DNA from 2 places in the Variovorax sp. TLI9-5A genome. Region 2 is predicted to be linked to the other one. Evidence: riboswitches for the same ligand, from Rfam matches in the RefSeq annotation. Region 2 holds a riboswitch; the other holds the start of a gene.

Region 1 (15,773 bases), 1.0 Mb from region 2:
CTCGCCGAAGCGCGCGGTCGGCACCTTCATGAACTGGTAGATCTTCACGGCCTTGCCCCGGCCGTGCGCACGCAGCGCGAGGCCGAAGGCGGCCGTGCTCTTGCCCTTGCCGTCGCCGGTGTTGACGACGACGATGCCGCGGCGTTCGCCCTCCGGCTTCTCGTAGGGCTTTTCGCTGGGGGGAGTTTCGATCTGCATGGTGAGGTTGTTTCCGTATTTCCTGGCGTGTGGCTACTTCGGCAGCGCAATCCACTGGTCCGCCACGCGATGCACGCGGATGCGGTGGTCGAACACCTGCTCCAGCGCCGCATGGGTGGCCGGGTCGTCGCAGGCGCCGTGGTGCACGACGCGGCCCTGGTTCATCACCACCAGCTCGTCGGCGGCCAGGGCCATCGGCAGTTCGTGCAGCACGCTGACCACGGTGCGGCCTTCGGCGACGAGCGCGCGGACGATCTGCATCCAGTCGGACTGGTGGGGCGGGTCGAGGTTGGCCAGCGGCTCGTCCATCAGCAGCGCCTCGGCCTCGACGGCGAGCGCGCGCGCCAGCAGCACGCGCTGGCGTTCGCCTCCGGAGAGCTGTCCCAGCGGGCGGTCGCGCCAGTCCCAGGCCTGGGTGCTGCGCAGCGCGCGCTCCACGGCCTCGCGGTCGGCCTCGCCGGGCGTGGCCAGCCAGCGCTGGTGCGGCAGGCGGCCGAGCATGGCGACGTCGTAGACCATCAGGTCGTCGGCGCTGCCCTCGCCCGTGCCGCTCTGGCCCAGCCACGAAAGGCGCTGCGCACGGACGCGCGCCGGCACCTTGCCCAGCGCCTCGCCGAAGAGCCGCACCTCGCCGCGATGCGCGAGCAGCCCCGCCAGCGCCTTCAGCAACGTCGACTTGCCCGCGCCGTTCGGGCCGACGATGCTGGTCCAGCGCGCGGCCGGCAACTTCAGGTCGATGCCGTGCAGCACCTCGGTGGAACCGAGCGTGGCGCTCAGCTGGCGCGCCTCGAGCGCGGCGGGAGTGTCGTTTCGGCTCATGCCACGCCGCTCCGCGCGCTGCGCCGGTGCATCAGCCACAGCAGGTAGCTGCCGCCCAGCACGGCCGTGAGCACGCCCACGGGCAGTTCCTGCGGTGCGATCAGCCAGCGCGCCAGCAGGTCGGCCGCCATCAGCAGCAACCCGCCCATCAGTGCCGACAGCACGATCAGCCGCGCATGCGTGGTCTTGACCGCCGAGCGCACGAGATGCGGCGCCGCGAGGCCGACGAAGGCGATCAGCCCGGTCTGCGCCACGGCGGCGCCGGTGGCCAGCGCCAGCACCACCACCAGCGCCGCGCGCATCGCGCCCAGCGGCAGGCCGAGGCTGCGCGCGGTGGCCTCGCCGAGCGCGAGCCCGTCGAGCACCGGCGCCAGCGCCCAGCCCGCGAGCAGGCAGGCCGCGCCGACCACGGCCATCACCGCGCAGGCGCTCCAGCCGACGAGGCCGGTGCTGCCGAGAATGAAGCCCTGGATGGCCTGGAGGATGTCGGCCGAGGCGATGGTGATGAGGTCCTTGGCCGCACCCAGCACCACGCCGACGATCACGCCGGCCAGCAGCAGCCGCAGCGTCTGCTGCACGCCGCGCGCCAGCATCAGCGTGAGCATCACCGCCAGCACCGCGCCCAGGAAGGCGGCCCCGGTGAGCCCGAGCCGCATCACCCACTGCGTGCTCGCGGCCGAGCCGCCGAACATCAGCAGCGCCACAGCCACGCCGAGCGAGGCGCCCGAGGCGCTGCCCAGCAGATACGGATCGGCCAGCGGATTGCGAAAAAGCCCCTGCGCCACCGCGCCGGCCAGCCCCAGCAGAGCGCCCGCCAGCCAGGCGCCGAGCGTGCGCGGCAGGCGGATGTCCCACACGATCTGCAGCGCCACCGGGTCGTGGCGCGCGGCGAACAGGCTCTCGAAGCCGGTGCTGCCGATGCCCAGGCCCAGCAGCATCAGCGCCGCGCCCAGCACCAGCAGGCCGGCGCCGAGCAGCAGGACGCGGCGCAGATGGGCGGTGTGCCTGACGGCCGCCGCATTCATCGCTTGCCGCCCTTGTCGGCGATGCACTGCGCCATCAGCCGCGCAGCCTCGTCCATGCGCGGGCCGGGGCGCACGAGCACGTCGGACTGCTCGGCGCTGAAGCGGCAGATGCGGCCCTCGCGCACCGCGCGGATGCCGGCCCAGCCGGGCCGCTGCTCCAGCCCTTGGGCGCTGCGCACGCTGACCATGATGAGGTCGGGGTTCGCGCGCACCACGAACTCGGGGTTGAGCTTGGGGAACGGGCCAAGCGATGCCGGCACGATGTTCTTCATGCCGAGCCGCGAAAGCGTCTCGCCGATGAAGGACGACTCGCCCGCCGCGTACGGTGCGCTGTTGACTTCGAAATACACGCGCATGCCCTTCGCCCCTGCAGGCACCGACTGCGCGGCGGCCGACACGCTGGCATCGATCACGCGCCAGACTTTTGGCGCCTCGTGCGTGCCCAGCACCTGGTCGAGCTTGTCGAGCACGCGGCGCACGTCGGCGTGGCTCTTGGGTTCGAGCACCAGCACCCTCATGCCCAGCGCCTCCAGCCGCTGCGTGACGCGCGAGGACTTGGCCAGCAGCACCGCGTCGGGCTTGAGCGCGACGATGGCTTCCACGTTCGGATCGATCCCGCCGCCGAGCTGCGGCAGCGTCTTCACCCGCTCGGGCGAATTGGAGTACCGGTCCACGCCCACCAGCCGGTCGCAGGCGCCGAGCGCGCAGACCGACTCGGTGAGCGAAGGCAGCAGCGAGACGATGCGCTGCGGCGGCTGCGGCAGGCTCACGGAAACGCCGCGCTCGTCGACCACGTCGAGTGCGTGCGCGGCCAGGGCGAAAAAGGCCAGGCCGAAAGCCGCCAGCGTGATGCGGATCATCTTCATGCGACAGGCGCCTTCAGGTTCAGCGGCAGCCCGGCCGCCATCAGCGTGACGCGGCCGCAGGCGGCGGCCACGTCCTGGTTGAGGCGGCCCAGCGCGTCGACGAAGGCGCGCGTCTCGCGGCCCATCGGGATCACGCCAAGGCCGATCTCGTTGCCGACCAGCAACACCGGCCCTGGCGCATCGCGCAGCGCGACCAGCAACATCGCGATGTGCGTCGCCGGGGTGCGCGTCACGGGGCGGGCGTCTTCGGAGGACATCGGCATCAGCAGGTTGGTGAGCCACATCGTGAGGCAGTCGACCACCACCAGCGTCTCGGGCGTGCTCTGGGTGACGATGGCGCGCGCGAGCTCGATGGGCTCCTCGATGGTGCGCATGCCGGGCACGCGCTCGGCGCGGTCGGCCTGGTGGCGCACGATGCGCTCCTGCATCTCGTCGTCGTAGGCCTGCGCGGTGGCGATCAGCACGGCGCGGCGCGCGCGCGCGCCGGCCGCAAGCCAGTCGATGGCGCGCTGCTCGGCGCGGCGCGACTTGCCGCTCTTCTGGCCGCCCAGGATGAATTCGTGCACCACGGTTTCAGGCTTGGTCGAATGCGGCATGGCTCTCCAACTCGATGGGCATGGCGCCGAAAAGACGGGCCGTGGCTTGCGGACTGGACGCGAACCACGCATGGAAGTAGCTCGCGCGCACCGGACCGTGCACATACAGCGCCTCGCCGGCCCGCGCACCGACGGCCTGCGTAGCGCCGGGCCGGGCCGTATGCGCGACCGGCTCCAGCGGTGTCTCGCAGCTCGAATAGTGGAAGGTGTGCCCGCGCAGCACATGGCTGCCGAGGGAAAGCTGTTGCGGACCGAGTCCGGCGAGCCGCTTCTGCATGGTCACGCGGCCCGGCAGCAGGCCCCAGAGTCGTTGGACCTGTGCGCCCTCCTGCTGGGCCAACTCGTCGAAGAGCGCCATCATGCCGCCGCACTCGGCCCAGACCGGCTTGCCCGCAGCGACGTGCGCGGCGAGCGATTCGCGTATCGGCGTGCAAGCCGACAGCGCCTGCGCATGCAGCTCCGGGTAGCCGCCGGGCAGCCAGACGGCGTCGCAGGCCGGCAAGGCGTCGCCCGCGAGCGGCGAGAAGAAGCTCAGCTTCGCGCCCAGCGCCGTGAGCACGTCGAGGTTCGCCGGGTAGATGAACGAGAAGGCGGCGTCGCGCGCGATGGCGATGGTTCGGCCGGCCAGCAGCGGCGGCACGGCTTGCGCCTCGTCGGATGCGGAGGCCTCGAAGCGCACCTGCGGCAGTTTGTCGACTGGCATGCGGCCCAGCGGTGTGTCGGCCAGTACGTCGGCGGCCGCGTCCAGCCGCGCCAGCGCGTCGCCGAGTTCGGTTGCGGCCACGAGGCCCAGGTGCCGCTCGGGCAGCGAGAAACGGGCATCGCGCGGCAAGGCGCCGAGCCATTGCGAAGGGTCGCGCAGCGCGTCCTTCAGCATCTGGCCGTGCCTTTCGCTGGCCACGCGGTTCGCCAGCACACCAGCCCATGGCAGGCCGTCGCGGAAGTTCTGCAGCCCGTAAGCCAGCGCGCCGAAGGTGCCGGCCATGGCATGCGCGTCGATCACCGCCAGCACCGGCAGCCCGAAGCGCTGCGCGAGGTCGGCGGCGCTGGGCGTACCGTCGAAGAGGCCCATCACGCCTTCGATGACCAGCAGGTCGCTGTCGGCGGCTGCCGTATGCAGGCGCGCGCGGCAGTCGGCCTCGCCGGTCATCCAGAGGTCCAGTGAATGCACCGGCGCGCCGGTGGCCAGCGCCAGCCAGTGCGGATCGAGGAAGTCGGGGCCGCACTTGAAGGCGCGCACGCGCCGGCCCCGGCGCGCATGCAGCCGGGCGAGCGCGGCCGCGACCGTGGTCTTGCCCTGCCCCGAGGCCGGGGCGGCCACCAGCACAGCGGCGCAGGAGGCCGCCGCGGCACCGGCGGTGCCGCCCGGCTGGTATGGCTGGCTGTTTAGTGAGGCGTCCACTTGAGACCGACGTAGGCGGTACGGCCGGCATTGGCGTACAGCCGCGCGAACTGGTAGTCCTTGTTGCCCACATTGTCGACGCGCGCGACGAGGTTGATGTCGCGCGTGATTTGCGTGGTGGCCGACAGGTTCAGCACGGTGTAGCCGCCGAGCTTCACGCTGTTGGCGGCGTCGTCGTAGCGGCGGCTGGAGGTCTGCACCTCGGCGCCCAGCGTCCAGCCCGCGATGCGCCAGTCGGCGCCCAGGGTGGCGTGGCGCTGCGCGCGGCGCGCGAGCAGGTTGTGGGTGGCGAGGTCGCGCGGGTCCTGGAAGTCGAAGGAGCCGCGCAGCGTGACGTCACCGATGCGGTGGCTGCCCGAGAGCGTGACGCCCTGGTAGCGCGCGCGGGCGGTGCTGGCGTAGCAGCCGAAGGACGACGCGCAGCCCTTGGCCGAGCCGTCGAACACGATCAGGTTCTGCACGCGGTTGGCATACGCCACGATGCCCATCTGCGTCGCGCCCTCGGTGTACTGCAGGCCCAGCTCGAGGTTTCGGCTCGACTCGGGCTTGAGCGTGGCCAGGCCGTATTCGCTGAAGCGCTGGTACAGCGTGGGCACGCGGAAGGCGGTGCCGGCCGAGGCCGTGAAGCGCAGCGACGGCGTGATGGCGTAGCCGTAGGCAGCGCTGCCTGTGGTCTTGCCGCCGAACTCGCTGTCCTTGTCGTGGCGCACGTGCAGCTGCAGCGAGTGCGGGCCCTTCACGAAGCCGTAGCCGAGCGAAATCGCGTCCTGCGAGCGGTCGCGCGAGAGCAGCTTGGAGGTGGTGGTGGGCGCGTTCTCCAGGGCGTCCTCGCGGCGCTCCAGCGTGGCGGTGACGAGGTGCGGTCCGAAGCGGAATTCGTTCTGGAACAGGTAGCCGCGCAGGCGGGTCTCGGTGCGGTAGAACGAAGGCTGCGTCTTGTAGACCGACTGCGAATCGGTCACCTGCACGCGGGTGCTGTAGACGTCGTTCCACTTGGCCGACCAGGTCAGGCCGGCGGTCTGCAGCGTGTTGTTCGAGATGTCGTTGGCGAACAGGATCGGCAGCCTGGTCTTGTACGACACGGTGGCGTCGTAGCCGGCCTTGATGTCGCTGGAAAGCAGCGTGGCCTCGATGCGCTGGTCGGGCGTGATCTGGTAGCCCAGCTTCACGTTGCCCGAAGTGCTGTTGTAGCCGTCGCGGTCGGGGTTGGTGAAACCGTCCTTGACCACATTGCGCTTCGACACCGGCTGCACGTTGTAGCCCTTGCTCTCTTCATGCGCCACGCCGAAGGAGTAGTCGAAGAGGCCCGACTGGCCGCTCACGCCGCCCTCGATCCTGCGCAGCCCCTTGCTGCCGAAGCCGATGCCGGCGTAGGGCGACACGCCCTCCTCGCCGCGCTTGGTGAAGAGCTGGATCACGCCGCCCACGGCGTCGGAGCCGTACACCGCCGCGGCCGGACCGCGAAGCACCTCGATGCGGTCGATCTGCGAGAGCGGGATGCCTTCCCAGCCCGCGCCGCCGGTGGATTGCGAGTCGATGCGCACGCCGTCGAGGTACACGGCAGTGAAGCGCGTCTCGGCGCCGCGGATGTACAGGCTGGTGGTGTTGCCCACGCCGCCCGAGCGAGAAATCTCGATGCCTGGCAGGCGGGCGAGCAGGTCGGCCACGCCGGTCGCGCCGCTGCGCTCGATGGTGTTGCTGTCGACGACGGAGACGTCTCCCACGAGCTCCGAGAGCGCCTGCGGCGTGCGGTTGGCCGTGACGACCGTCTCGCGCAGGGTGGTCGCCTCCTGCGCATGGGCCAGGCTGCCGAAGGCGGAAACCAGCGCCAGCGGCAGGCAGGCGTGGCGGAAACGGCGCGCGGGAGCACAGCCGCGGAAAGAGCAAACGTGGGAAATCATGAATCAAGCGAACGAACGTCAATACCCCTGGCCGGCCTCCCCGCCGGCGCCTGGGCGCAATGGCCGCGCATGCGTTCGTCATTCATCTTCGACGCATGCGGCAGCCGCCTTGTTGGCCGGTATCCGGGCTGGCAGAACGACTCCTTGCCGCCTTCCCAGACGCCTGTTTCAGGGCATCCAGTGGCTTCGATGGAAAGGGGTTGGCACCTTGCGGCACCGTCTGCTTGACCGTTGCGGGGGCAGCGCAGGCGGCTTCGGCCTTGGTCCGATGCGATCCCATACGATCGACCGGGAGGCTTCCACTCCTGCTTCCCGTTGAACTGCGCCGTGCGAACCACGGCGCGAGCACCAACGGGGCGATTTTATGCGCTGCCCGGCAGGGCTTAAGTCGAAAGTTGCGCCCCCGCTAACATCGACAGCCATGATGCGGCCCGCCTCGATCTTCCTGAATCTGCGTTCGGCGCTGCAGCGACTTTTCGGTGTCTCGGGCTGGCAGTCGATGCTGCTGTGGTCCATCGTGGCCGGGCTGCTGGGCACGCTGGCGACCGAACTGTTCCGCGCCGCGCTTCTCGCCTTCGAGCACCTGGTGCTCGGTCCCGGCGAAGGGCTGGTGGCGATGGCGAAGCATCTGCCTTGGTGGGCGCGCATCGCATGCCCCACGCTGGGCGGTTTGGTGGCGGGGCTGCTGCTGGTGCTGGCCAGGCGCGTGGCGCAGCGCAGCGCCACGTCGGACTACATGGAAGCCATCGTGCTCGGCGACGGACGCATCCCGGTGGCGCAGACGCTGGCGCGCAGCGCGTCGTCGCTGGTGAGTATCGGCACCGGCGGTTCCATCGGGCGCGAGGGCTCGATGGTGCAGCTGGCGGCGCTGGCGTCCTCGCTGCTGGGGCGGGTGTTCCGCTTTCCGGCCGAGCGGCTGCGGCTCCTGGTGGCCTGCGGCGCGGCGGCCGGCCTCACCGCCGCCTACAACGCTCCCATCGCCGGCGCCTTCTTCGTCGCGGAGATCGTGCTGGGCTCCATCGCGATGGAGAGCGTGGGGCCGATCATCATCGCCTCGGTGGTCGCCAACGTCGCGATGCGCGCGCTGCCGGGCTACCAGCCGCCTTACAGGATGCCGCCGTTCCCGGAGATCCACGGCACCGAGGTCGTGCTGTTCTGCGTGCTCGGCGTGCTGCTGGGTTTCGCGGCGGTGGGCTTCCTGCGCGCGCTGCAGGGCAGCCGGGCGCTGTTCTCGCGGCTGCCGCTGGCGCTGCCCTGGCGGCTTGCGCTGGGCGGGCTGGTCATGGGCGCGGTGTCGGTGCCGATGCCGGAGGTCTGGGGCAACGGCTACAGCGTGGTCAATTCGGTGCTGCACACGCCGTGGGCGTGGACGCTGATCGCGATGGTGCTGCTCGCCAAGGCGGTGGCGACGATGGCAACCGCAGGTTCGGGCGCGGTGGGCGGGGTGTTCACGCCCGCGCTCTTCTTCGGCTGCATGATCGGCGCCCTCTTCGGCCAAGGCGTGCAGGCACTGTGGCCGGCAGCGAGCTCGGCGCCTTTTGCCTACGCGATCGTCGGCATGGGAGCGTTCCTCGCGGGGGCCACGCAAGCGCCGCTGATGGCGATATTGATGATCTTCGAGATGACGCTGAGCTACCAGGTCATGCTGCCGCTGATGGCCGCGAGCGTCATCGCGTACTTCGTGGCGCGCTCGGCCAACGCGGGCTCGATGTACGAGATCACGCTGCACCGCAATGCCCAGCGCGACGACCAGATGCGCCTGCGCGGGCTGCACATGCGCGACCTGGTGCAGCCGGCCGAAACCGTGGTCGGCCCGCAGGCGGACCGCGAGGCGATGAGCAAGCTCTTTCTGCAGTACCCCGTGAAGTACCTGTACGTGGTGGACGCGGGCAACCGCTACCTGGGCGTGGTGCCCCTCTCCTCGCTCGGTACCGCGCCGCAGGAGACGACGGCCGGCGCCCTGCTCTCGCAGGCGATCCTGCCGATCACCGCCGACACCGGGCTGGGCGAGGCGCTGCAGCGCTTTCTCGACCACCTCGGCGAGCGGCTGCCGCTGATCGAGAGCGCCGCCAACCCGGTGCTGCTGGGCGTGGTCGCCAAGAGCGCGCTGCTGGCCACCTACGTGCGGCTGAGCGAGGGCTGAGCGCCCGACGAAGGGTTTGATCGGCGGGCGGCAAAGCCGCAGAATCCCGGGCATGCCGGGCGCCGCGTCCGGCCTCGGCGGGACCGCCTCCCCGGGAAACTACAATCGCCAACCATGCCCGCCTCCAGCCCCATCGACCAGATCGCCGAGCGCGTCGAACGACTGCTCGTGCGTCACGAAGAGGTGCAGCGCACCAACGCGCTGCTGCAGGAACAGGTCGATGCGCTCACGCGCGAACGCGACGCTCTGAAGTCGCGGCTCGTCGCGGCCCGCACGCGCCTCGACGCCCTGCTCGAACGGTTGCCGGCTGAACCACCTTCCGAAGATTCCCCCGCATGAAGCAGATTGAAGTACAGATCATGGGACAGAGCTATCTGCTCGGCTGTCCCGATGGCGGCGAGGCGCAGCTGCGCGAAGCCGTCGAACGCGTGGATACCGCCATGTGCAAGATCCGCGACGCGGGAAAAGTCAAGGCCCGCGACCGCATCGCGGTGCTGGCGTCGCTGAACCTGGCGTTCGACCTCGCCGCGCAGCAGGCCGCCGCCACCGCGGCGCCCGCGCCTGCCGTTGCCGCAGATACCACAGACACCGACCCGAAGGCCGCCCAACTCATTCAAAGACTCGATCAGGCCCTGGCGGGCGATGGACATTTGCTCTGAACGGGTTCCCCGGCTGCGGGGCGGAGCGTAAAATCCGATTCGTCTGCGGTGCGCGTTGGGCTTTATATGTCCTTGTTCCAATGCTCTACGGAGCCGGGCTTGGTAAATCGCTCGACGGGTGTGATCATCTCGCGTCAGATGAACCCGAAGTCCTGCTGCCCTCGCCCACCTGAACCCCGGTTCAGGATGCGAGTCCGGCGCCCACTTGCAGACACCTATTTCCGCCACGGCCCCCTGCACACACTGCTCGGGGCCGTTGCTTTTTGCGATACAGAATTTCCGTGAACGTCTCCAGCCTGCTCGACCCCATCCTCATCGCCGAACTCGCCGCCCTCGGGCTCGGCACCGGTTTTCTCGCAGGCCTGCTGGGCATCGGCGGCGGCATGCTGATGGTGCCGTTCATCACGATCATCATGGGCCACCGCGGCGCGCCGGCCGATCTTTCGGTGAAGATGGCCATCGCGACCTCGATGGCGACCATCATCTTCACCTCTGTGTCGAGCGTGCGCGCGCACCACAAGCGCGGCGCCGTGCGCTGGGACATCGTGCGGCGGCTCGCGCCCGGCATCGTCATCGGCAGCCTGGTGGGCAGCCTGGGCGTGTTCTCGCTGCTCAAGGGCACGGCGCTGGCGATCTTCTTCGCGCTCTTCGTGGGCTTCTCGGCCACGCAGATGTTCCTCGACAAGAAGCCCGCGCCCACGCGGCAGATGCCGGGCACCGGCGGCCAGCTCGCGGCGGGCGGCGCCATCGGCTTCATCTCGGGCCTGGTGGGTGCCGGCGGCGGCTTCATCAGCGTGCCGTTCATGACGTGGTGCAACATCTCCATCCACAACGCGGTGGCCACCAGCGCGGCGCTGGGTTTTCCTATCGCGGTGGCGAACGTGCTGGGCTATGCGGTGAGCGGGCAGTCGGTGCAGGGCCTGCCGGCAGGTTCCTTCGGCTACATCTGGCTGCCTGCGCTGGCGGTGATCGCCCTGTGCAGCGTGCTGACCGCGCCGCTGGGCGCGAAGGCGGCGCACAGCCTGCCCGTGAAGAAGCTCAAGCGCGTGTTCGCGAGCATCCTCTACATGCTGGCGGCCTACATGCTCTGGAAGGGCTTGCACGGCTGATTCGCGGCTGATCTTCCGGAGGCGCATAGCCCTTCGGCCTTCGGTGCGACTCGTTGCCGCCTGCGCGGCACGCGCCGTATAACGGGGCCATGAAAATCCTCATCGCAGTCGACGGGAGCGCCTACACGCAGAAGGCGCTGGCTTATCTTGTTGCCAACCGCGCCATGTTCGTGGACGGCCACGAACTGGTCATCGTGCACGTGTGCACCGGCATCTCGGGCCACGTCACGCGCCACCTCAGCAAGGAGATCGTCTCCGATTACTACGCCGAGGAAAGCGCCAAGGTGATCGAGCCGGTGAAGGCGCAGCTCGCTGCGCAGGGCATCACGAACTACACGGTCGATGCGCGCCACGGCCACATCGCGGAGGAAATCCTCAAGTCGGCCGCGGCTGCGCAGGCGGGGCTGATCGTGCTGGGCACGCACGGCCACGGCATCCTGGGCCGCGCGCTGATGGGCTCCGTCGCCACCAAGGTGATCGCCGAGACGAACACCACGGTGCTGCTGGTGCAGTAAGCCAGCCTGCTACTGCGTGCGCTGCTGCCGCCATTCGCGCGGCGAGCAGCCGAATCGCTCCTTGAACGCGCGGCTGAAATGCGCCGCGTCGTTGAATCCCCTGCCATAGGCGATGTCGGCCACGGGGCGGCCCGCAAGGCGCGGCTCCAGCAGGTCGCGGCTGCATGCCTCCAGCCTGCGCTCCCAGATGTACTGCGAGGGCGTGAGCGGCTCGCTCTTGAACACGCGGTGGATGTGGCTCACCGACACCCCCAGCCCGGTCGCCAGCGTGCTCACCGAGAGTGACGGATCGGCCAGCTGCTCGTCGATGCGCCGCTTCACGCGCGCGAGATGGTAAGCCGCCAGATTGCTGAGCGAAGGCGCGCTCGCCGCCGGCAGGGTCTGCAGCCCCGCCACCAGGATGTTCTGCACGCCGTTGGCCACCGCGAGAGCCGAGGCCGGCTGCAGCGTGTCGATGTCCTCGCGCAGCGTGCGGATCATGCCCAGCAGCAGATGCCCCGCGCCCTCACGGCCTGAAACGGTGGTGGCCGTGAGCGCCTGTGTATCGCGCAGCTCGCTGCGCAGGCGCTCGCCGGGCAGCTTGAGCACGATCTGCTCGAAAGACTGGTCGAAGAGCAACTGGTAGGGCCGCGTGCTGTCGTACAGCGCGAAGTCGCCGGCAGACAGCACCGCGTCGCGGCCGTCCTGCCTCACCACGCCCTGGCCGCGCGCCTGGATGCTCACGAGGAAGTAGTCGTCGCTGGAATGCGAGATGTGCCCCGGCGTGCGCATCACCTTCTGCGGGCCCGAGGTGACGACCGACACGTCGAGCCCGGGCAGCGTGTGCTGGCGGATGCTGCCTTCGAAATCGCCGGCTTCGCCCTCGCGCACCGGGTCGCAGCCGAGCTGCACGTAGACGTTGCAGATCATGTCGGTCCAGTAGGCGAGCCGCTGGTCGCGCGGGACGGCGTCGGTGCTGAGCAGCTGGGTCATGGAGATTCCTCGGAAGGCCTGGGCAACGAACGGATGCAACGCTGGAACAAGAACGCCGCCAAACCGGGTCAAGGCGTTCAGGCGGCGCGAATCTACGCTTCAAGCAACCCGCATGCCACAGCGCAAACCCGGTGCCTGCGGACCACGCCTCGTTACTTTCATTGCATCTGGAGAAGCCTCATGCCGACCACCGTCCACCCCAAGCTGCGCGTTGCCGCAGTGCAGGCCGCCCCCGTGTTCCTCGACCTCGACGGCACCGTCGACAAAACCATCGACCTCATGACGCAGGCCGCGAAACAGGGCGTGAAGCTCATCGCCTTTCCCGAGACCTGGGTGCCCGGCTACCCGTGGTGGATCTGGCTCGATTCGCCGGCCTGGGGCATGCAGTTCGTGCAGCGCTACCACGACAACTCGCTGGTCGTCGGCTCGGCCGAGTTCGACCGCATCAAGGAGGCCGCGCGCAGTCTCGGAATCTGGGTCTCGCTGGGCTACAGCGAGAAGGCCGCCGGCAGCCTCTACATCGCGCAGGCGCTCATCGACGACCAGGGCGAGACGGTGCAGACGCGGCGCAAGCTCAAGCCCACGCATGTGGAGCGCACGGTGTTCGGCGAAGGCGACGGCTCCGACCTCGCCGTGGTCCGCACGCCGCTGGGCAACATCGGCTCGCTCTCGTGCTGGGAGCACCTGCAGCCGCTGAGCAAGTACGCGATGTACTCTCAGAACGAGCAGATCCACTGCGGCGCATGGCCGAGCTTCTCGCTGTACCGTGGTGCGGCCTACGCGCTGGGGCCCGAGGTCAACAATGCCGCGAGCCAGGTCTACGCGGCCGAGGGGCAGTGCTTCGTGGTCGCGCCCTGCGCCACCGTGTCGAAGGCCATGAGCGAGCTGATGTGTACCGACGCCGGCAAGCAGCAGATGCTGCGCACCGGCGGCGGTTATGCGCGCATCTACGCACCCGACGGTTCGCCGCTGGGCGCGCCGCTGGCGGAAGACGAGGAAGGTTTGGTCGTCGCCGACATCGACCTCGGCATGATCCCGCTCGCCAAGGCGGCAGCCGACCCCAGCGGCCACTACTCGCGGCCCGACGTCACGCAGCTGCTGCTGAACAAGACGCGCCGCGAGCCTGTCGTGGTGCAGCAGGCGACGTCGCCGGAGCCCGAAGCCAGCGCGCCTGAAGCGGTCGCAGCCTGAAGCACCGGAGGCACGCCATGGAATCCGCCATCGACGAGCACCTGAAGTGCCCCCGCACGCGGCATCGCCGCGTGGAAGACGACTACGTGCCGCCCTACCCCGTGTGGTCGGCGCGGGCTCCGGTCTCGGTGAAGCAGGTCGTGATGGGCTATTTCGGCGTGCAGTCGCGCGGCCCCGAAATGCAGGGCCGCGCCTGCGCAGCGCTGATGAAGATCGCGCGCGACTTCGCCCTGCCCGACGGCCCCGGCCATCACGACCTGACGCACTACGTCGATGCCGAAGGCTTCGACAACACTTCGACAACATGATCGCCATCGCCTACTGGAGCGATCCCGCCGCCTATGCACGCTGGTGCGCGACGCCCGCGATCGATGCCTGGTGGCGCGCCGAAGAGCGGCTCAAGGAGGGCCTCGGCTACTTCCGCGAGATCGCCTCGCCGCGCGTCGAGCACTTCGAGACCATGTTCAACACGCCCGATCGCTTCGAAGGCGTCGGCGTGGTGATGGGCGGGGTCAGCGGGGAGCTGCAGGAGCACGGTTACTGGGGTTCGATGCGCGACCGCATTGCGCTCTCGCAGACCGATGCGATGGCGCCTTCGGGCACGCGCGCGGTGATCGCGGGCGCGCCGGCGCCGGGGCAGCGCGTGCGCATCGCGGGCCACGAGAACGTCGCGATGATCCGCTCCGGCCAGGAATGGACCGAGACCACCGGCCAGGAACGCACGCTCTATCTGCAGGACATGGAGCCGGTGCTGCGCGAGGGCATGGACTTCCTGCGCGACCAGGGGCTGGGCATCGGCTGCTACAGCAACCGCTACATGCGCCACCTCGACGCGCAGGGCACGCCGCTGCAGAAGTCCTTCGGCCTGAGCTGGTGGCGCTCGCTGGCCGACATGGAGCGCTGGGCCGAGTCGCACCCCACGCACGTCGCGATCTTCGGCAGCTTCATGCGCTACGTGCAGGCGCTGAACTTCCAGCTGCAGCTGCGCGTGTACCACGAGGTGTCGGTGCTCAAGGCCGACGAGCAGAGCTACGAGTACGTCAACTGCCACGCGGGCAGCGGGCTGATGAACGGACTCGCGCCCGCAATAGCTGCGGCCTGAACGCGCTCAGGCCGCGAACAGGCCCTTGTGCTCGGTGCGCAGCAGCGCCTTTTGCACCTTGCCCATGGCGTTGCGCGGCAGCTCGGGCACCACGAAGCAGCGCTTGGGGATCTTGAAGTTGGCGAGCTTCGACTTCAGCTCCGCCACGATGGCGTCGCCGTCGAGCGCAGCGCCCGCCTTGGGAATGACGATGGCCACGCCCACCTCGCCGAAGTCGGGGTGCGGCACGCCGACCACGGCGCTCTCGGCCACGCCGGCCATCTCGTTGATGTAGCCCTCGATCTCGGCGGGGTACACGTTGTAGCCGCCGCTGATGATCAGATCCTTGCTGCGCCCGACGATGGTGATGTAGCCCCGGCCGTCGATCTTGCCCACGTCGCCGGTCTTGAAGAAGCCGTCGGCGGTGAACTCCTCCTTCGTCTTCTCGGGCATGCGCCAGTAGCCCGCGAACACGTTGGGACCGCTGACCTCGATGTTGCCGATCTCGTCGGTGGTGCAGTCGCGCCCGCTGTCGTCGCGCACGCGCAGCTGCACGCCCGGCAGCGCGAAGCCGACGGTGCCGCCGCGTCGCTCGCCCTGCTCCGGCCGGTAGGGGTTGGAGGTGAGCATGACCGTCTCGCTCATGCCGTAGCGCTCCAGGATGGTGTGGCCGGTGCGCTCGCGCCATTCGTCGAAGGTCTCGATGAGCAGCGGCGCCGAGCCCGCGACGAACAGGCGCATGTTGCGCACCGCCTCGCGCGTGAGGCCCGGCTCGGCCAGCAGGCGCACGTACAGCGTGGGCACGCCCATGAACACGGTCGCCTCGGGCAGCTTCTGCACGACGCGCTTCGGGTCGAACTTGGCGAACCACAGGATCTTGCTGCCGTTGAGCAGCGCGCCGTGCAGCGCGACGAACAGGCCGTGCACGTGGAAGATGGGCAGCGCGTGGATCAGCACGTCGCCCTCGGTCCAGCCCCAGTAGTCCTTCAGCACCTCGGCGTTAGACAGCAGGTTGCCGTGCGTGAGCATCGCGCCCTTGCTGCGCCCGGTGGTGCCGCTGGTGTAGAGGATGGCGGCCATGTCGTCGGCCTTGCGCTGCGCAGGCACGTGCTGGTCGCTGCACTGGGCGGCCACGTCGAGCAGCGTGCCGGTGCGGTCGTCGTCCAGCGTGAAGACGTGCTTCGTGCCCGCCGCGGTGGCGATGGGCGCGACCCACGACGCATTGCGGCTGGTGCACACCACCACGGCCGGCTCGGCGTTGCCGATGAAGTACTCGATCTCGGCGCTCTGGTAGGC
Region 2 (15,773 bases):
ACACGGGCACGATGCGCTCGCGGTGGTGGCCGTACCAGTGGAAGTCTTCCCGGGTCTGGAGCACGGCTTCGGTGATGTTCGAGCCAGGGCGCAGGCGGGCGGCAGCGCGCAGGATGTCGTCCTGCGCGACGGTAGCCGGTTCGCCGGTGACTGCATCGATCACGCGCACCCGCGCTTTCGCATCACGCAGCTGCAGCAGCGGCCTGCCGTCGAACCACAGCAGCGCGGCCTCGCGCGGCGCATCGGCACCCTCGCCTGCCGGCAGCGCTGCCGGCGGCCAGGGGAACGGCGACTTGCCGGCGCCCGTGTAGCTCGCCGTCGCTGCCGCATCGCCCGCGCCGCGCTGGAACCAGCCATTGGGGTTCATCGACAGCCAGCCGCTGACGATCCAGGTCAGCACGAAGAAGCCGCCGATCAGCCCCGCGATGTGGTGCCATGCCATCCAGCCGCTGTAGGGCGTGACCGCGCCGTTGCGGAAGCGCCGCCTCAGGCGCACCCGCAGGATCCCGATGACGATGCCCGTCACCGCCGAGACGATGCAGGCGGCCGACAGCCACACCACCACGTCGTGCCACAGCGGCGGATCGGCGCGCAGCGGCGTGAAGTAGATCCAGTGCGGCACCGAGCCCAGCCAGTTCCAGAAGCGCTCGGAACGCGTGGTGTCGCGCACCACCTCGCCGTTGCGCTGCGACACGTAGAGCTCGGTGCCCGCCGCGTCGCCGACCTCGATGCGGTGCAGCGGACGCAGCGGGTTCAGGCCCTGAGGCACGGTCCACTGGTCGCGCTCCAGCGTCTCGGCCCAGCGGGCGCCGGCATGGCCGGAGAAGTCGCGCGCGATGGCCTCGGCCTGCGCGGCATCGACCGGGCCGGGTACGCGGCCGTCGCGCGCCGAGACCGTGTGCCGACCGCCGCGCGCATCGACGATGCGCCAGACGGGGCCGGCGTTGTTTCCGCCCTGCATCTCCAGCACCATGCGCCGCGGAGGCTGGGCGCGCGCCTCCTTCGGCAGTGCTTCGAGCGCGGCCGACGGCGACACCACCGCCTGCCCGAAGCGCAGCGGCGAGAGCCCCGCGAGGCGCTCCTCGTCCGTGAGGTTCGGATACCCCACGTACATCATCACCACGCCCGAGACGAACCACATGACGAACAGCAGGCAGCCGCCGATGCCCAGCCACCGGTGCGTCCAGTAGAGCCAGTGGCGGATGCGCGGCCAGGCGCGGCGCCATGCGGAGGTCATGCGTTCGTCCTGCCCGCGTTCATCAGAAGCTGACCAGCGCCGACAGCTCGAAGGAGCGCGGACGCCCCAGCAGCCACTGGTTGCCGCCGTTCGAGAACGACACCGGGTAGCGCCGGTCGGCCAGGTTGTAGGCGCGCAGCGCGAGCTTGAGCGACGGGTTCGCCTGCCAGCTCACGCCCGCATCGGCCACGGTGTAGGAGCCGATCTTGCGCGAGTTGGCCGAGTCGACCTGGCGCGGGCCCACGTAGCGCAGGCCGACATCGGCCTCCCACTGCGGCAGGAAGCGCCAGGTGAGCCAGAGGTTGGCGGCCTCCTCGGGCACGCCGGTGGGCGTGTTGCCCGCGCGCGAGACCAGCTTGCCGCTGACCACTTCGTTGAAGTCGTCATAGCGCGCGCGCAGCTTGGCGACATTGGCTTCCAGCCGCAGCGTGGAGGTCAGCGCCAGATCCAGCGTGGCCTCGATGCCTTCCGAAGACTGCCTGCCGACCTGCTGGGTGACGGTGGGATCGATGGCGTCGCGCGAGAGCAGCTTGTTCTTCTCGATGCGGTAGGCCGCCACTGTCCATGCGCCGCGGTTGTCCGCGAGCTGGCGCTTGTAGCCGACCTCGACCTGCCTGCCGGTGCTCAGGTCGAAGGCCGCCTGCGAGGCCGAGGTGGTCACCAGCGAGCCCAGCGGATCGGCCGCGCGCGCCACCTGCGCATAGAACGACTGCGAGGCATCGGGCGCGTAGACCACGCCGAGGCGGCCGGTGGCGTATTCGAAGGTCTTGCCGAAGTTGTTGGCGGCGTTCTGCAGGTCTGCGCGCGCGATCTTCGCGTGGTCCCAGCGCAGGCTGCCCACCAGCGACCACTGCTGGTTGAAGGCCAGCTTGTCCTCGGCGAAGAAGGCGTAGGTGCTGGTCTTGGTCTTGTAGCGCGGCGTATAGGCCACCGGGGAGACGTAGTAGCCGGGGCTGAAGACGAAGGGATCGACCACCGAACGGCCGCCGTAGGGCGAGTCGTTGGTGTGCAAGAAGTCGATGCGGTTCACGTCGAAGCCCACCAGCACCTGGTTGGCGAGGCCGAACATTCCGTGCCTGAAGGTGGCGTCGGTGCGGTTGCCGATCTGCTCCTGGTCGTGGCCGATCTCCAGGTAGTCGCCGCGCGTCACGCGCCGGGTGGTGGCGCTGTAGCTGTAGGTTTCGCTGTTGCGCCAGTGGCGTTTGCTCTCCAGCCGGTAGAGCTGGTTGCGCACCGTCACGGCGTCGCTGGGCGTCCACTGGGCATCGAGGCGGGTCCACTTGTCGCGGTACTTGATCTCGGCGTCGTCCACGTTGTAGTTCTGGCGCAGGGTCTGGCTGCCGAGGCGGCCGTCGATCAGCGGCACGCCGTAGTAGCGCTGTGGCGACTGGCGGCCCTCGTCGTGCGAGAGCGTGAACTGCAGCTGCGGCGACACGTCCAGGCGCACTGCCGCGCTCACGGCCAGGCTCTCGGCCTCGCCGCGCTGCATGAAGCCGTCGGTGTTGCGCTGGCTGATGTCGAAGCGGTAGGAGAGCCTGTCGTTGATCGCCCCGCCGCTGCCGAAGGCGACCTGGCGGGTGGCGTCGGAGCCGGCGGAAACCAGCGCCTCGTTGCGGATCGGGCCGCGCGTGGGCTTCTTGGGCACCACGTTGATCGCGCCGCCGATGGCGCCCTCGCCGTACATCACCGAGGCCGCGCCGCGCAGCACCTCGATGCGGTCGGCCGACCAGGTGTCGAAGGGAAAGGTGACGGTGCCAGCGCCGGCGTACAGGCGCGTGCCGTCGAAGAGCTGCATCACCGAGCCGTGGCCGAGGAAGCCGCGCGCCGCCAGCGCGGTGCCGCCGTTGCCCGGGCCGGGCGAGCCGGTGATGCCGGTGGTGCGGGTGACGGCGTCGATCACCGAGACATCGCCGCGCGCGCGGATGGTGTCGCCCGTCAGCACCTCGACGCTGGCCGGCGTCTCAAGCGGCGTGAGGCCGAGGCGGCTGCCGGTCTGCGTGGGCTCGTCGATGGCCAGCGGCGCGTGCCGCCCGGCGTCGACCTGGATCGGCTTGAGCGTCTGGCCGTCGGGCGTCTGCGCGAAGACCGTCGCACAGGGGCCCAGGGCGAGCCCCCAACCCAGTGAAAGACTCGAAAGACCCGAAAACCGCGCCCAGCGCCTCAGCCGCTGCGGCGACGCTCTCCTGCGATCGCTCCCTTGCGATGCATGCCCCATGAAACTTCTCCTCCGGCCTGCGTCCCCGCAGGCTCCTGCTCGATGAAGGACGCGGCGGGAGGGGCGAAAGGGCTGCGGCGGCCCGCGGCGGGCGCGGTAGGCGGCTGGCCCGGACACGCACTCCCGCAGCGTCCGAAGGCGGTTGCGAAGGCCGGTATCCGGGCTTGCGGAGTGCCGCTGCGTGTTCTGTCTTGAATCACGCCGTGGCGGAAGCCCTCGCCTTCCCACGCCGAAGCGCAGTGGCTGCCCGTGCCGATGGAGGAGGCACGAGCCCGAGGGTTTCCAGATCCGCTGACCGTTGCGGGGGCAGCGCAGGAATCGACGCGTCCATCGATCTCCAGAGAGGAGAACGACGGCGCGGCTCACCTGCTTCCCGTTTAACCCCGTCGCCATCGATGAGATGGCGTGCGGGGCACCTTCGAACCGTGTTGTCCGGCGCCGCGATCAATGAAAACTGCCGCGCCGCAACGGCGGGATTATAGGTAGCGCCCCTTGAGAGCCCTGGCCGGGAGGCCTTGCGCCGGGCCTCAGGAGCCCGGCTTGCCGTCGGGCCCGAACAGCCGCCGCATCATGGCCACGCCCGCCACCAGCGCGTTCGAGTAGGTGGCATAGGGCTCGTGGGCCGCCTCCAGCGGCACGTAGACATGGGTGGTGTCGCCGGGGGCGCCGTCCACGGCCTCCATCAGCACCCAGTAGAACTCGCCCGCCTCCAGCTCGTGGACGGTGAGTGCGATGTTCCTGGGAGAAGGCATGAGGCGAGGATGACGGTGCTTGCTGACTGCTGAATGATTGAACAGGCGACGGAGGCGGGCGGTTGACAGAGCTTTAGGGGTTCTCCTACAGAGCAGCGCCCAGGCGCAACCTAATGTTGTATTCAGGGACTTCCACAAGAACAGGAGGCAGCATGAAGCATTTCACTCTTGAACCCCGCATGCGCTCGAGCATCGGTGGCGCCTTCTACCCGACCGGCTACTCGCTGGTGATGTTCCCGAGCGCGGAGGACGCGGACCGCATCGGCCACCGGCTGATCGAAAAGGGCGTGAGCGGCGACGAGGTCTACCTGCTCCCCGCCGAAACCGTGCTCAGCGAAATCGTGCCCACGGTGAAGATCGCCGACGATCCGCTGCCGTCCGCCGGCACCGACGCGGCCACCGTGCGCGCCTTCGCCAAGCTGGCGCGCGAGGGCCACACGGGCCTGCTGGTCAGGACCAAGGACGGCGCCGCGGCCGAACAGATGATGGAGCTGGTGCGCACCGTGCCCTACTCCATCGCCCAGCGCTACCGCACGCTGGTGATCGAGGATCTCTGAGCCGGGCCTCCCGGTCCGGACTTTCAGGCCGGCACCGCCATCGACACCGCGCGCTGCACCACGTCGCGGGCCATGGCCTGGGCAAGCTCGTGCTCGCCGAGGAACACGGTGGCGGAGGTTTCCTGCGTGAGCAGCCGGGCCTCCTGCTCGTTGTGGCTGCGGATCACCGTCTGGATGGCCGGATTGAGTGTGTGCGCGGTTTCCATCATCTGGCGCACGTTCATGGCGTCGGGCGTGGCGACCACCAGCACGCGGGCGCGCGCGATGTGCGCCTGGATCAGCACCGCCGGGTCGGCCGCGTCGCCCCACACCGCCGGCGTGCCGGCCTCGCGCAGCTTCTCGACCAGCTCGCGGTTCTGCTCGGCCACCACATAGGGGATGTCGTTCGCGTCGAGCTCGGCCGCGATGCGCCGCCCGACGCGCCCGTAACCCACCAGCACCACCTGCCGCGAGAGGTACCTGGCCTCTGTGGTCATGGGCAGCTCGGCCAGCGGGTCGTCGCGCATCTCCAGCCCGCGCGCGAAGGAGGAATGGGCGTGCAGCCATTTCTGCATCGGCGCGATCAGGCTGAACCACAGCGGATTGGTGGCGATGGAAATCAGCGCCCCGGCCAGCACCAGGCTCTGCCCCTCCACCGGCAGCAAGCCCAGCGACACGCCCAGCCCGGCCAGGATGAAAGAGAACTCGCCGATCTGCGCCAGGCTCGCGCTCACCGTGAGCGCCGTGCCCAGCGGATAGCGGAACACCAGCACCAGCGCGCAGGCCGCGACCGACTTGCCCACCACGATCACCAGCACCACCGCCAGCACCTGCAGCGGCCGCTCGAGCAGCACCGAGGGGTCGAACAGCATGCCGACCGACACGAAGAACAGCACGGCGAAGGCATCGCGCAGCGGCAGCGATTCCTGCGCGGCTCGGTGGGCGAACTGCGACTCGCGCATCACCATGCCGGCAAAGAAGGCGCCCAGCGCGAAGGACACGCCGAAGAGCGCCGCCGACGCATAGGCGATGCTCACGGCCGCCGCCACCACGCACAGCGTGAACAGCTCTCGCGAACCGGTGCGCGTGACCTGCCAGAGGATCCACGGGAACACCCGCCGCCCCACCACCAGCATCAGCGCCACGAAGCCGCCCACCTGCAGCAGCGTGAGGCCCAGCGTCTGCCACAGCGGATCGGCACCGCCCCCTCCGCCCCCTCCGCCCGTCGCGCCCGTCGCGCCCTGCCCGCCGAGCGTGCCCGCCAGCGGCGGCATGAGCACCAGCACCAGCACCATCGCCAGGTCTTCCACCACCAGCCAGCCGACCGCGATGCGGCCGGTGAAGGAATCGAGGATGCCCAGGCTTTCGAGCGCGCGCAGCAGCACCACCGTGCTCGCCACCGACAGCGCCAGCCCGAACACCAGCGCCGCGCCGAGGCTCCAGCCCCACCACATGGCCAGCCCGCCGCCCAGCAGCGTGGCCACCACGATCTGCGCCAACGCGCCGGGCAGCGCGATCTTGCGCACGGCCAGCAGGTCGTCGAGGGAGAAATGAAGGCCCACGCCGAACATCAGCAGCATCACGCCGATTTCGGCGAGCTGGGCCGCGATGCCCGCATCGGCCACGAAGCCAGGGGTGAAGGGGCCGATGATCACGCCCGCCAGCAGGTAGCCCACCAGCGCCGGCAATCGCAGCCTGGCCGCCAGGAAGCCGAGGATGAGCGCCAGCCCCAGGCCGGCGGCGATCGTGTTGATGAGGGAGACGCTGTGGGGCATCGCTCCATTTTGCAGGAACGATGCCCGGCCTTTTGTTTCAGGAGGCCATCCTGGACGGCAGGCTCAACCGGATATTTCAGCCAGCCATCTTGCTGGTGCGCGCGGCGTCCAGCGCCTCGGGCTCCTGCGCCTCCACCCAGCTCTCGTTGTTGAGGGCGGCCTGCAGCCGGGCGTCGTCGAGCTCGTTGGTCCACTTGGCGACCACGATGGTGGCGACACCGTTGCCGATCAGGTTGGTGAGCGCGCGGGCTTCCGACATGAAGCGGTCGATGCCAAGAATGAGCGCCAGCCCCGCCACCGGCACGTGCCCCACCGCCGACAGCGTGGCCGCCAGCACGATGAAGCCGCTGCCCGTGACGCCCGCCGCCCCCTTCGAGGTGAGCAACAGCACGGCGAGCAGCGTGATCTCCTGCGTGAGCGTCATCGGCGTGTTGGTCGCCTGCGCGATGAACACCGCCGCCATCGTCAGGTAGATGGAGGTGCCGTCGAGGTTGAACGAGTAGCCTGTCGGGATGACGAGGCCCACGCAGGTCTTGTTGGCACCCAGGTTCTCCATCTTCTCCATCATGCGCGGCAGCACCGATTCGCTGGACGACGTGCCCAGCACGATCAGCAGCTCTTCCTTGATGTACTTGATGAACTTCCAGATGCTGAAGCCGTGGAAGCGCGCGATCAGCCCCAGCACCACGAAGATGAACAGCAGGCAGGTCAGGTAGAAGGTGCCCATCAGCTTGCCCAGCGAGAACAGGCTGCCGAGCCCGTACTTGCCGATGGTGAAGGCCATGGCTCCGAAGGCGCCGATGGGCGCCAGCTTCATGATGTAGTTGACGATGCCGAAGAGCACGTGCGAGCCCTTCTCGATCACGTCGAACACCAGCGTGCCGCGCCCGCCGAAGCGGTGCAGCGCAAAGCCGAACAGCACGGCGATCAGCAGCACCTGCAGGATCTCGCCCTTGGCGAAGGCGTCGACGATGGTGTTCGGGATGATGTTCAGGATGAAGTCGACCGTGCCGGTCATCTTGCCCGGGCCGGTGTAGGCGGCAATGCCCTTGGTGTCGAGCGTGGCCGGGTCAACGTTCATGCCCGCGCCCGGCTTGAGCACGTTCACAAGCACCAGCCCCACGATGAGCGCGATGCTGCTCACCACCTCGAAGTACAGCAGCGCCAGCCCGCCGGTCTTGCCGACCTTCTTCATGTCTTCCATGCCGGCGATGCCGACCACCACCGTGCAGAAAATGATCGGCGCGATGATCATCTTGATCAGCTTGATGAAGCCGTCGCCCAGCGGCTTCATCGCCTCGCCGGCCGCCGGGTAGAAGTGGCCGAGCAGCACGCCGATGATCACCGCGGTGATCACCTGCACGTACAGGGAGCGGTAGATCGGGAGCTTTCTAGGGGGAGTGCTTGTTGTGCTTTCCATGTTTGCCTCCGGAGGGTTGAAAACTGTAGGACGCCTGTTCGCGGTTTTCTATCCGTGGAACCCGTATCGATGAAATGAAAAGACCCGCCGAAGCGGGTCTTTCGATCAGGTGTAAGTCAGCATGCTTAATGCATGTGCAGGCCGCCGTTGACGGAGAAGTCGGCGCCGGTGCTGTAGCCGCCTTCGTCCGTGGCCAGCCACGAGATGATGGAGGCGATCTCACTGGGCTCGCCCAGGCGCTTGACCGGGATGGTGGCCACGATCTTGTCGAGCACTTCCTGGCGGATGGCCTTGACCATGTCGGTGCCGATGTAGCCCGGGCTCACGGTGTTGACCGTCACGCCCTTGTTGGCCAGCTCCTGCGCCAGCGCCATGGTGAAGCCGTGCATGCCGGCCTTGGCCGCCGAGTAGTTGGTCTGGCCCGCCTGGCCCTTGGCGCCGTTGACCGAGCTGATGTTGATGATGCGGCCCCAGCCCTTTTCCACCATGTCGCCCACCACCTGCTTGGTGACGTTGAACATGCTGTTGAGGTTGGTCTCGATCACCGCGCTCCAGTCCTCGGGCGTCATCTTGAGGAACATGCGGTCCCGCGTGATGCCGGCGTTGTTGACCAGCACGTCGATGGGGCCGTGCGCGGCCTTGGCGGCGGAGAAGGCTTCGACGGTGGATTGCCAGTCGCCGACATTGCCGACCGACGCATGGAACTCGAAGCCTGCGGCTTTCTGTTCGGCCAGCCACTTGGCGTAGTCGCGCGTGGGGCCGCAACCTGCGACCACGGTGAACCCGTCCTTGTGCAGACGCTGGCAGATGGCTGTTCCGATGCCACCCATGCCCCCGGTGACATATGCAACTTTCTTGCTCATGAGATTTCCTTTGTGTAATGGCAAAAGCCTGAACGGCCGCCTTCACTCTAGCGAGTTTCAAGCCACGAGCCCTCTGAGGAAAACACTGAGCCAAGCTTGCAACCAGCTGTCACGAAGATTGTCATGAGGCGGCCTTCGTGCTCACCCTCTATCCTCGCATCCGTGCGTGTCCGCACAGGCAAAAAACCCAAGGAGTTCCAAAGTATGAATTTCGGGATCATCGTCTTCCCCGACGTCGAGGAACTCGACTTCGTCGGCCCCTGGGAAATGCTCACCATGTGGAGCAAGCTGGCCGGCGGCCCCGAGCACTGCCTGATCGTGGCCGAAAAGCGCGAGCCGGTGGCTTGCGCCAAGGGCCTCTCGATCAACCCCCACGTTTCCTTCGCCGACTGCCCCCAGCTCGACTGCCTGCTCGTTCCCGGCGGCATGGGCACGCGGCGCGAGGTCGACAACCCCGCCATGACCCGCTTCCTCGCCGACCAGGCGCCCGGATGCACCACGCTGATGTCGGTGTGCACCGGCGCCTTCGTGCTGCACGCGGCCGGGCTGCTTTCTGGCAAGACCGCCACCACGCACTGGGGATCGCTCGACCGCCTGCGCGCGCTGGGCGACGTGAAGGTGGTGGAGCAGCGCTTCGTGCAGGACGGCAACGTCTGGACCTCGGCCGGGGTATCGGCCGGTACCGACCTGATGCTGGCCTACATCGCCTACAGCGCAGGCGAGGAAGCCGCCGCCAAGGTGCAGCTGCAGGCCGAGTACTACCCGGCGGACACCGTCTACGGAAACACCGCGAGCCATGAGCGCGCACCGGCCTACGTGAAGCGGCCCGGTCCGCGCTTCCAGGTCCGATGACCACGCCCTCCCTGCCCGAATCCTTGCCCGTGCTCGCGGCGCGCGTAGGCGAAGCGCTGCGTGCGCGGGGCCAGACGGTGGCGGTGGTCGAGTCCTCGGCGGGCGGGCTGGTGTCGGCCGCCCTGCTCGCCATCGCGGGTGCCTCGGCCTACTTCAAGGGCGGCGCGGTCGTCTATTCGAGGCGCGCCGGCCGCGCGCTGCTGAACCTGACCGCCGAGGACATGGCCGGCATGCGTGGCGAGACCGAGCCCTACGCCCGGCTCATCGCCCACCGGGTGCGCGACACCCACCACTCGACCTGGGGCATCGCCGAGAGCGGAGCGGCCGGGCCGTCGCCCAGCCCCTACGGCGACGTGCCGGGGCGCGTGTGCCTGGCACTCGCCGGCCCGGTCACCGTGAGCCGCACCATCGAGACCGGCAATGCCGACCGCCCGGCGAACATGGACCTGTTCGCGCGGCATTTGCTCGCGCTGTTCGACGAGACGCTGCGCGCGCAGTCCATCGACTGAAGAAGATCAGTCCGCCTGCACGCCGGCGGCGCGGATCACCTTGCCCCACTTGCCCACCTCCGCCGCAAGGTGCGTGCGCAGGCTCTCGGGCGTCTGCTTCTCCACCGGCACGATCTCGGAGCTGAGCTCGGCCAGGCGGTGCTTCACCATGTCGTCCTGCAGCGCCGCGCGCAGGGCGACGTTGAGCTTCTCGATCACCGGCTGCGGCGTGCCCTTGGGCGCATAGATGCCGTGCCACACCCGCACGTCGAAGCCCTTGAGCCCCTGCTCGTCCAGCGTCGGGATGTTCGGCATGCTCGACAGCCGCTGCGGCGTGGTCACGCCGAACACCTTCACGCGGTTGCCGTCCTTGATGACCGGCGCGGTCTGCGTGGTCTGGTCGCACAGCAGGTCGACCTGCCCGCCCATCAGGTCGTTGAGCGCCGGGCCCGCCCCCTTGTAGGGCACGGTCGTGAGCTGCACGCCGATCTGGTTCATGAAGAGCAGGCCGCACAGCTGCGACACCGCGCCCACGCCCGCGTTGGCCAGCGTGACCTTGTCCTTGTTGGCCTTCACGTAGGCCAGCAGTTCCTGGTAGTTGTTGGCCGGAAAGTCCTTGCGCGACAGCAGCGTCATCGGCACGTCCAGCACCTGCCCGACGTACTCGAAATCCTTCAGCGGGTCGTAGTTGAGCTTCTTGTAGAGCGCGGGCGCGGTGGCCATGCCCATGTGGTGGATCAGGATGGTGTAGCCGTTGGGCGCCGCCTTGGCCACACGCGTTGGCGCGATGGTGCCGCCCGCGCCGACGGTGTTCTCGACGATCACCGGCTGGCCCAGCGACTTGCCCATCGGGATGGCCAGCATGCGCGCCACCACGTCGGTCGGGCCGCCGGCCGAGTACGGCACGACCATCGTCACCGGCTTGTCGGGCCATGCGGCCTGCGCCGATGCCGGCGCCTGGAAAGCCAGCAGGCATGCGCCCGCCGAGGCGGCGATCAGGGTCCTGAATTTCCAGTTCTTTCTTGTTGCTCTCGTCACTTGCTTGTCTCCTTTATGGGTTGTCTGCTCAGGGGTGTCTCAGGGTTGCGGTTCTTCGAGCGCGAGCAGGCGTTCGGCCAGCCGCACGACAGGCGCATCGACCATGCGCCCGTCGAGGCTGACGACGCCGCCGCCGGCCGTGCGCACGGCCTCGACCACGCGGCGGGCCCACGCCAGCTCCTGTGCCGTGGGGCCGAGCGCGGCGTGCACCGGCGCGACCTGGTCGGGGTGGATGCACAGCTTGGCGCCGAAGCCGCCGCGCCGCGCGCGCGCGGTGTCGGCCGCCAGCCGGACCGCGTCGCGCCAGTCGGGCGTCACGCCGTCGATGGGTGCTGGCAGTCCGGCGCGGCGCGACGCCAGCAGCAGCGCGAGGCGCACCGGCACCAGCTCCGCCTCGTCGGCGTCGCAGGCAAGGCCCAGGTCGGCCTGGAAATCCAGGTTGCCGAAGGCCAGGCGCAGCACCTGAGGGCCGGTGGCGAGTTCGCCGACCGCGGCGAGGCCGGCGGCCGACTCGATCAGCGGCACCAGCGCGGCCGACGGGCCTGCCGCCTCGGCCAGCCGCGAGAGATCGGCCGCGCGCTCCGCCTTGGGCAGCACGATGCCGGCGATCAGCCCCTGCGCGGCGAGCGCTCCGATCTGCGCGCGGTCGTCGTCATGCCAAGGCGTGCCGGCCGCGTTGATGCGCACCAGCAGCCGTCGCCGGTCTCCGGCGGGCAGCGCTGCGAACGAGGCCGCGAGCTGCTCGCGCGCCTGCACCTTGCGCTCGGGAGCCACGGCGTCTTCGAGGTCGACGATCACGCCGCCCGCTCCCGTCGCCAGCGCACGCGCATGGCGCTCGGGCCGGTCGGCGGGCACGAAGAGAAAGGCGCGCGCCAGGGAAAGCGGCGGCGCGCTCACACCGCCCTCGCCTCGCGCAGCGCTGCGATCTCCGCCTCGCTGCGCCCGAGGCTGCGCAGGATGGCGTCGGTGTGCTCGCCGACCGCCGGGATCGGGTCCATGCGGTAGTCGAAGGCGCTCTGGCGCCCGGCCGGCAGCAGGGCCGGGATGTCGCCGGCCGGCGAGCCCACCTGCCGCCAGCGCTCGCGCGCCTGCAGTTGCGGATGGGCCCAGAGCCCGGCCATGTCGTTCATGCGGGCGTTGGCGATCTGCGCGGTGTCCAGCCGCTCCAGCACCTGCGCCGTGCTCAGCGCGCCGAAGGTCTCCACGATGATCGCGCGCAGCGCCTCGCGGTTCTCGTTGCGGCGCGCGTTGCTGTCGAAGCGCGGGTCGGCGGCCAGCCCGGTCTGCAGCAGCACCTTCTCGCAGAAGGTGCGCCACTCGCGCTCGTTCTGCAGGCCCAGCATCACGGTGCCGCCGTCGCCCGCCGGGAAGGGGCCGTAGGGATAGATGGTCGCGTGCGAGGCGGCGCTGCGCGGCGGCGGCGGCGCGCCGTCGTATGCGTAGTACATCGGGTAGCCCATCCACTCGGCCAGCGCCTCGAGCATCGACACGTCGATGTGCGAGCCCTTGCCGGTCTTGCCGCGCTGGAGCAGTGCCGCGAGGATGCCGGTGTAGGCATACATGCCGGCCGCTATGTCAGCGATGGAATTGCCCGACTTGCAGGGCTCGTCGGGCGTGCCCGTCACCGAGAGAAAACCGGCCTCGCTCTGGATCAGCAGGTCGTAGGCCTTCTTGTCGCGGTACGGGCCGTCCTCGCCGTAGCCGGAGATGTCGCAGACGATGAGCCTCGGGTGCTTTTCCTGCAGCGCCTGGGCGCCCAGCCCCATGCGCGCGGCGGCGCCGGGCGCGAGGTTCTGCACCAGCACGTCGGCATCGGCCAGCAGTTCCTGCAGCACCGCGAGCGCGGCGGGCTGCTTGAGGTCGAGCGTGAGGCTTTCCTTCGAGCGGTTCACCCACACGAAATGCGAGGCCTCGCCGCCCACCCGGGCGTCGTAGGCGCGCGCGAAGTCGCCCACCTCGGGACGCTCCACCTTGATGACGCGCGCGCCGAGGTCGGCGAGCTGGCGGGTGCAGAACGGCGCGGCGATGGCGTGCTCGAGCGAGATGACGGTGATGCCGTCCAGGGGTCTTGTCATGTGCTTTCTTCCTCCCGCTCAGGCCAGCACGGCCGTGGCCTGCATCGTGAGCCAGCCGTCGGCGTCCTCGCCCCACAGGTTGAATGTCTTTGCGTCGCCGCCCGGCTTGCCGTGCACGCGGAACGGCGCGATGTCGAAGGTCGGGCGCACCGCGCGGAACTCGAAGCGCGCCAGCTGCGCGCCCGGCACGTTGCGGCGCAGCAGGTCGACCAGCAGCGTCGCGATCAGCGGACCGTGCACGATGAGGCCCGGGTAGCCCTCGACCTGGGTGACGTAGCGGCGGTCGTAGTGGATGCGGTGGCCGTTGAAGGTGAGCGCCGAGTAGCGGAAGAGCAGCACGTCGTCGGGCACGAGGTCGCGGCTGAAGGCGGCGTCCTTCGGCGCGGGCGTGGGCGGCGGGCCGGCCTCACCGGGTTGTGCTGCGGCGCGGTAGACGATGTCGTGCTCCTCGGTGAGCGCCAGGCCGCGTTCGTTGCACACCTCGTGGCGCACCAGCACGAACACCAGTTCGCCTGTGCGGCCCGCCTTGTGCGTGACCGAGACGATGCGCGAGGTGCGCTCCACCTTGTCGCCGACCTGCAGCGGATTGCCCGGCTCCCACGCGAGCCGTCCGCCCGCCCACATGCGGCGCGGCAGCGGCACGGGCGGCAGGAAGCCGCCGCGCCTGGCGTGGCCGTCCTCGCCGATCTCGGACTGTCGGTGGTGCGGCAGGAAGTAGAGCCAGTGCCACAGCTCGGGCAGGCGCGTGCCGGCCTGCGGCAGCGGATCGTCGCGGTCGAGCGTGGCCGAAAGAGCGCGCACGGGCGCGGCGGTGATGTCGTCGGCCAGCGTTTCGCTGCGGCCCTGCCAGGCCTGCAGCTTCGCCAGCGCTTCGCTGTCGATCGCGGGAGATGAAGTCTGTGTGTCGTTGCTCATGGATTCCTTCGTCGATTCCTGCGTCATTCAGTCGACCGCGGCACCGGAGGCCTTGACGATCCGCGCCCACTTGGCGAGGTCGTCGTGCAGCAGCGCCGAGAACTGTTCGGGGGTGGTGGGCGCGGCGATCTCCACGCCCTGCTGGTCGAGCTTGTCGCGCAGGTCCTTCGAGGCCAGCGCCTTGCGCGTGGCGTCCTGCAGCGTGGCGAGCACGTCGGGCGGCACGCCCGCGGGGGCGAACAGCCCGATCCACAGCGTGCCGTTGTAGCCCGGCACGGCCTCGGCGATGGTGGGCACGTCGGGCAGCACGGGCGAGCGCTTCTCGCCGCTCACGGCCAGCGCACGCAGCTTGCCGGCCTTGATGTGCGGCAGCGCCGAAGGCAGGCTCGCGAACACGATGGGAAGCTGCCCGCCCAGCACGTCGTTGAGCGCCGGCGCCACGCCCTTATAGGGCACATGCTGCATCGAGATGCCGGCCATGCTGTTGAGCATTTCGCCCAGCAGGTGGTTGAGCGTGCCGTTGCCGGCCGAGGCGTACTGGTAGTTGGCGCCCTTCGCCCGCGCGAGCTTCAGGAACTCGGCGAGGTTCTTCGCCGGAAACGAGGGGTTGACCAGCAGCACGTTGGGCACCGCGCCAATGAGGCCCACGGGCCTGAAGTCCTTCTCGGGGTCGAAGCCCGGGTTCTTGTAGAGCGCCGGGTTGATGGCCTGGCTGCTGCTGATGGTCATGAGCAGCGTGTAGCCGTCCTTCGGCCCCTTGGCCACCAGCTGCGTGCCGATGTTGCCGCCCGCGCCGGGGCGGTTGTCGACCACCACGCTGGCGTTGTTCATCACCTCGCCGAGCTTCTGGCCCACGAGGCGGCCGACGATGTCGTTGGTGCCGCCGGCGGCCTGGGGCACGACCAGGGTGACGGGGCGCGAGGGATAGTTTTGCGCGAGCGCGGGGCCCGCCGGAAGCACGAGCGCGGCTGCCAGCGACAGCAGCGCCCATGCGCGGAATTTCGTGTGTCTTGTCGTCTCCATGGCCCGCATCGTCGGCCGCCCCACCCTCGCGCGCAATCTGCGATTTCGGAACCCAGCCTTTTGCATTCCCGAAGGCTGGCGTCATGGCGGCGCCTACCATCGCTGCATGCTTTTCGACCTCACCGACCTCCGGCTCTTCGTGGCCACGGCCGAGCTCGGCAACCTCACGCGGGCGGCCGAGCGCCAGCACCTGTCGCTGGCAGCGGCCAGCGCGCGCATCAAGGCGCTGGAAACCCAGGCCGGCCTGCAACTGCTGCAGCGCGAGGCCCGCGGCGTACGGCTGCTGCCGCCAGGGGAAGCCTTCCTGCACCACGCCCGCCTCGTGCTGCACCAGACGGAGCAGCTGCGCGCCGACCTGCTCGAATACGGCGGCGGCCTGCGCGGCCACCTGCGCGTATTCGCCAACACCACGGCGGTGACCGACTTCCTGCCCGAGATCCTGCCCGGCTTTCTTGCGCACAACCCGCGCATCAACGTCGACCTTCAGGAAAAACCGAATGCTCAGATCCCGCGCGGCGTGCTCGACGGCCGCGCCGACATCGGCATCGTCGCGGGCCGCGTCGACACGCTGGGGCTGGAAGCCA

The links. A riboswitch is a leader RNA that binds a small molecule or an ion and turns the genes downstream of it on or off. The one in region 2 is predicted to bind cobalamin.
Region 1: linked by a shared signal. The riboswitch ahead of AC1VNX_RS15895 (TonB-dependent receptor domain-containing protein) and the one ahead of AC1VNX_RS20700 (TonB-dependent receptor) in region 2 are both predicted to bind cobalamin.

Annotation. Positions count from the first base shown of each region.
Region 1 is NZ_CP200310.1:3,347,928-3,363,700, reverse strand. Features, by position in the region: gene cobO (cob(I)yrinic acid a,c-diamide adenosyltransferase) at 1-198, opposite strand, end outside; gene AC1VNX_RS15920 (ABC transporter ATP-binding protein) at 232-1,017, opposite strand; gene AC1VNX_RS15915 (FecCD family ABC transporter permease) at 1,014-2,042, opposite strand; gene AC1VNX_RS15910 (ABC transporter substrate-binding protein) at 2,039-2,908, opposite strand; gene AC1VNX_RS15905 (bifunctional adenosylcobinamide kinase/adenosylcobinamide-phosphate guanylyltransferase) at 2,905-3,504, opposite strand; gene AC1VNX_RS15900 (cobyrinic acid a,c-diamide synthase CobB) at 3,482-4,906, opposite strand; gene AC1VNX_RS15895 (TonB-dependent receptor domain-containing protein) at 4,891-6,807, opposite strand; cobalamin riboswitch at 6,905-7,175, opposite strand; gene AC1VNX_RS15890 (ClcB-like voltage-gated chloride channel protein) at 7,229-8,950, shown strand; gene AC1VNX_RS15885 (hypothetical protein) at 9,065-9,289, shown strand; gene AC1VNX_RS15880 (cell division protein ZapA) at 9,286-9,609, shown strand; gene AC1VNX_RS15875 (sulfite exporter TauE/SafE family protein) at 9,891-10,718, shown strand; gene AC1VNX_RS15870 (universal stress protein) at 10,808-11,233, shown strand; gene AC1VNX_RS15865 (AraC-like ligand-binding domain-containing protein) at 11,243-12,205, opposite strand; gene AC1VNX_RS15860 (carbon-nitrogen hydrolase family protein) at 12,386-13,396, shown strand; partial or broken gene AC1VNX_RS15855 (phenylacetaldoxime dehydratase family protein) at 13,414-14,498, shown strand; gene AC1VNX_RS15850 (malonate--CoA ligase) at 14,505-15,773, opposite strand, start outside.
Region 2 is NZ_CP200310.1:4,369,767-4,385,539, forward strand. Features, by position in the region: gene AC1VNX_RS20695 (PepSY domain-containing protein) at 1-1,237, opposite strand, end outside; gene AC1VNX_RS20700 (TonB-dependent receptor) at 1,260-3,452, opposite strand; cobalamin riboswitch at 3,585-3,886, opposite strand; gene AC1VNX_RS20705 (hypothetical protein) at 3,980-4,204, opposite strand; gene AC1VNX_RS20710 (hypothetical protein) at 4,357-4,761, shown strand; gene AC1VNX_RS20715 (cation:proton antiporter domain-containing protein) at 4,785-6,515, opposite strand; gene AC1VNX_RS20720 (dicarboxylate/amino acid:cation symporter) at 6,592-7,935, opposite strand; gene phbB (acetoacetyl-CoA reductase) at 8,061-8,798, opposite strand; gene AC1VNX_RS20730 (DJ-1/PfpI family protein) at 9,003-9,650, shown strand; gene AC1VNX_RS20735 (CinA family protein) at 9,647-10,159, shown strand; gene AC1VNX_RS20740 (tripartite tricarboxylate transporter substrate-binding protein) at 10,166-11,176, opposite strand; gene AC1VNX_RS20745 (HpcH/HpaI aldolase/citrate lyase family protein) at 11,216-12,073, opposite strand; gene AC1VNX_RS20750 (CaiB/BaiF CoA transferase family protein) at 12,070-13,251, opposite strand; gene AC1VNX_RS20755 (HTD2 family dehydratase) at 13,270-14,166, opposite strand; gene AC1VNX_RS20760 (tripartite tricarboxylate transporter substrate binding protein) at 14,194-15,189, opposite strand; gene AC1VNX_RS20765 (LysR family transcriptional regulator) at 15,296-15,773, shown strand, end outside.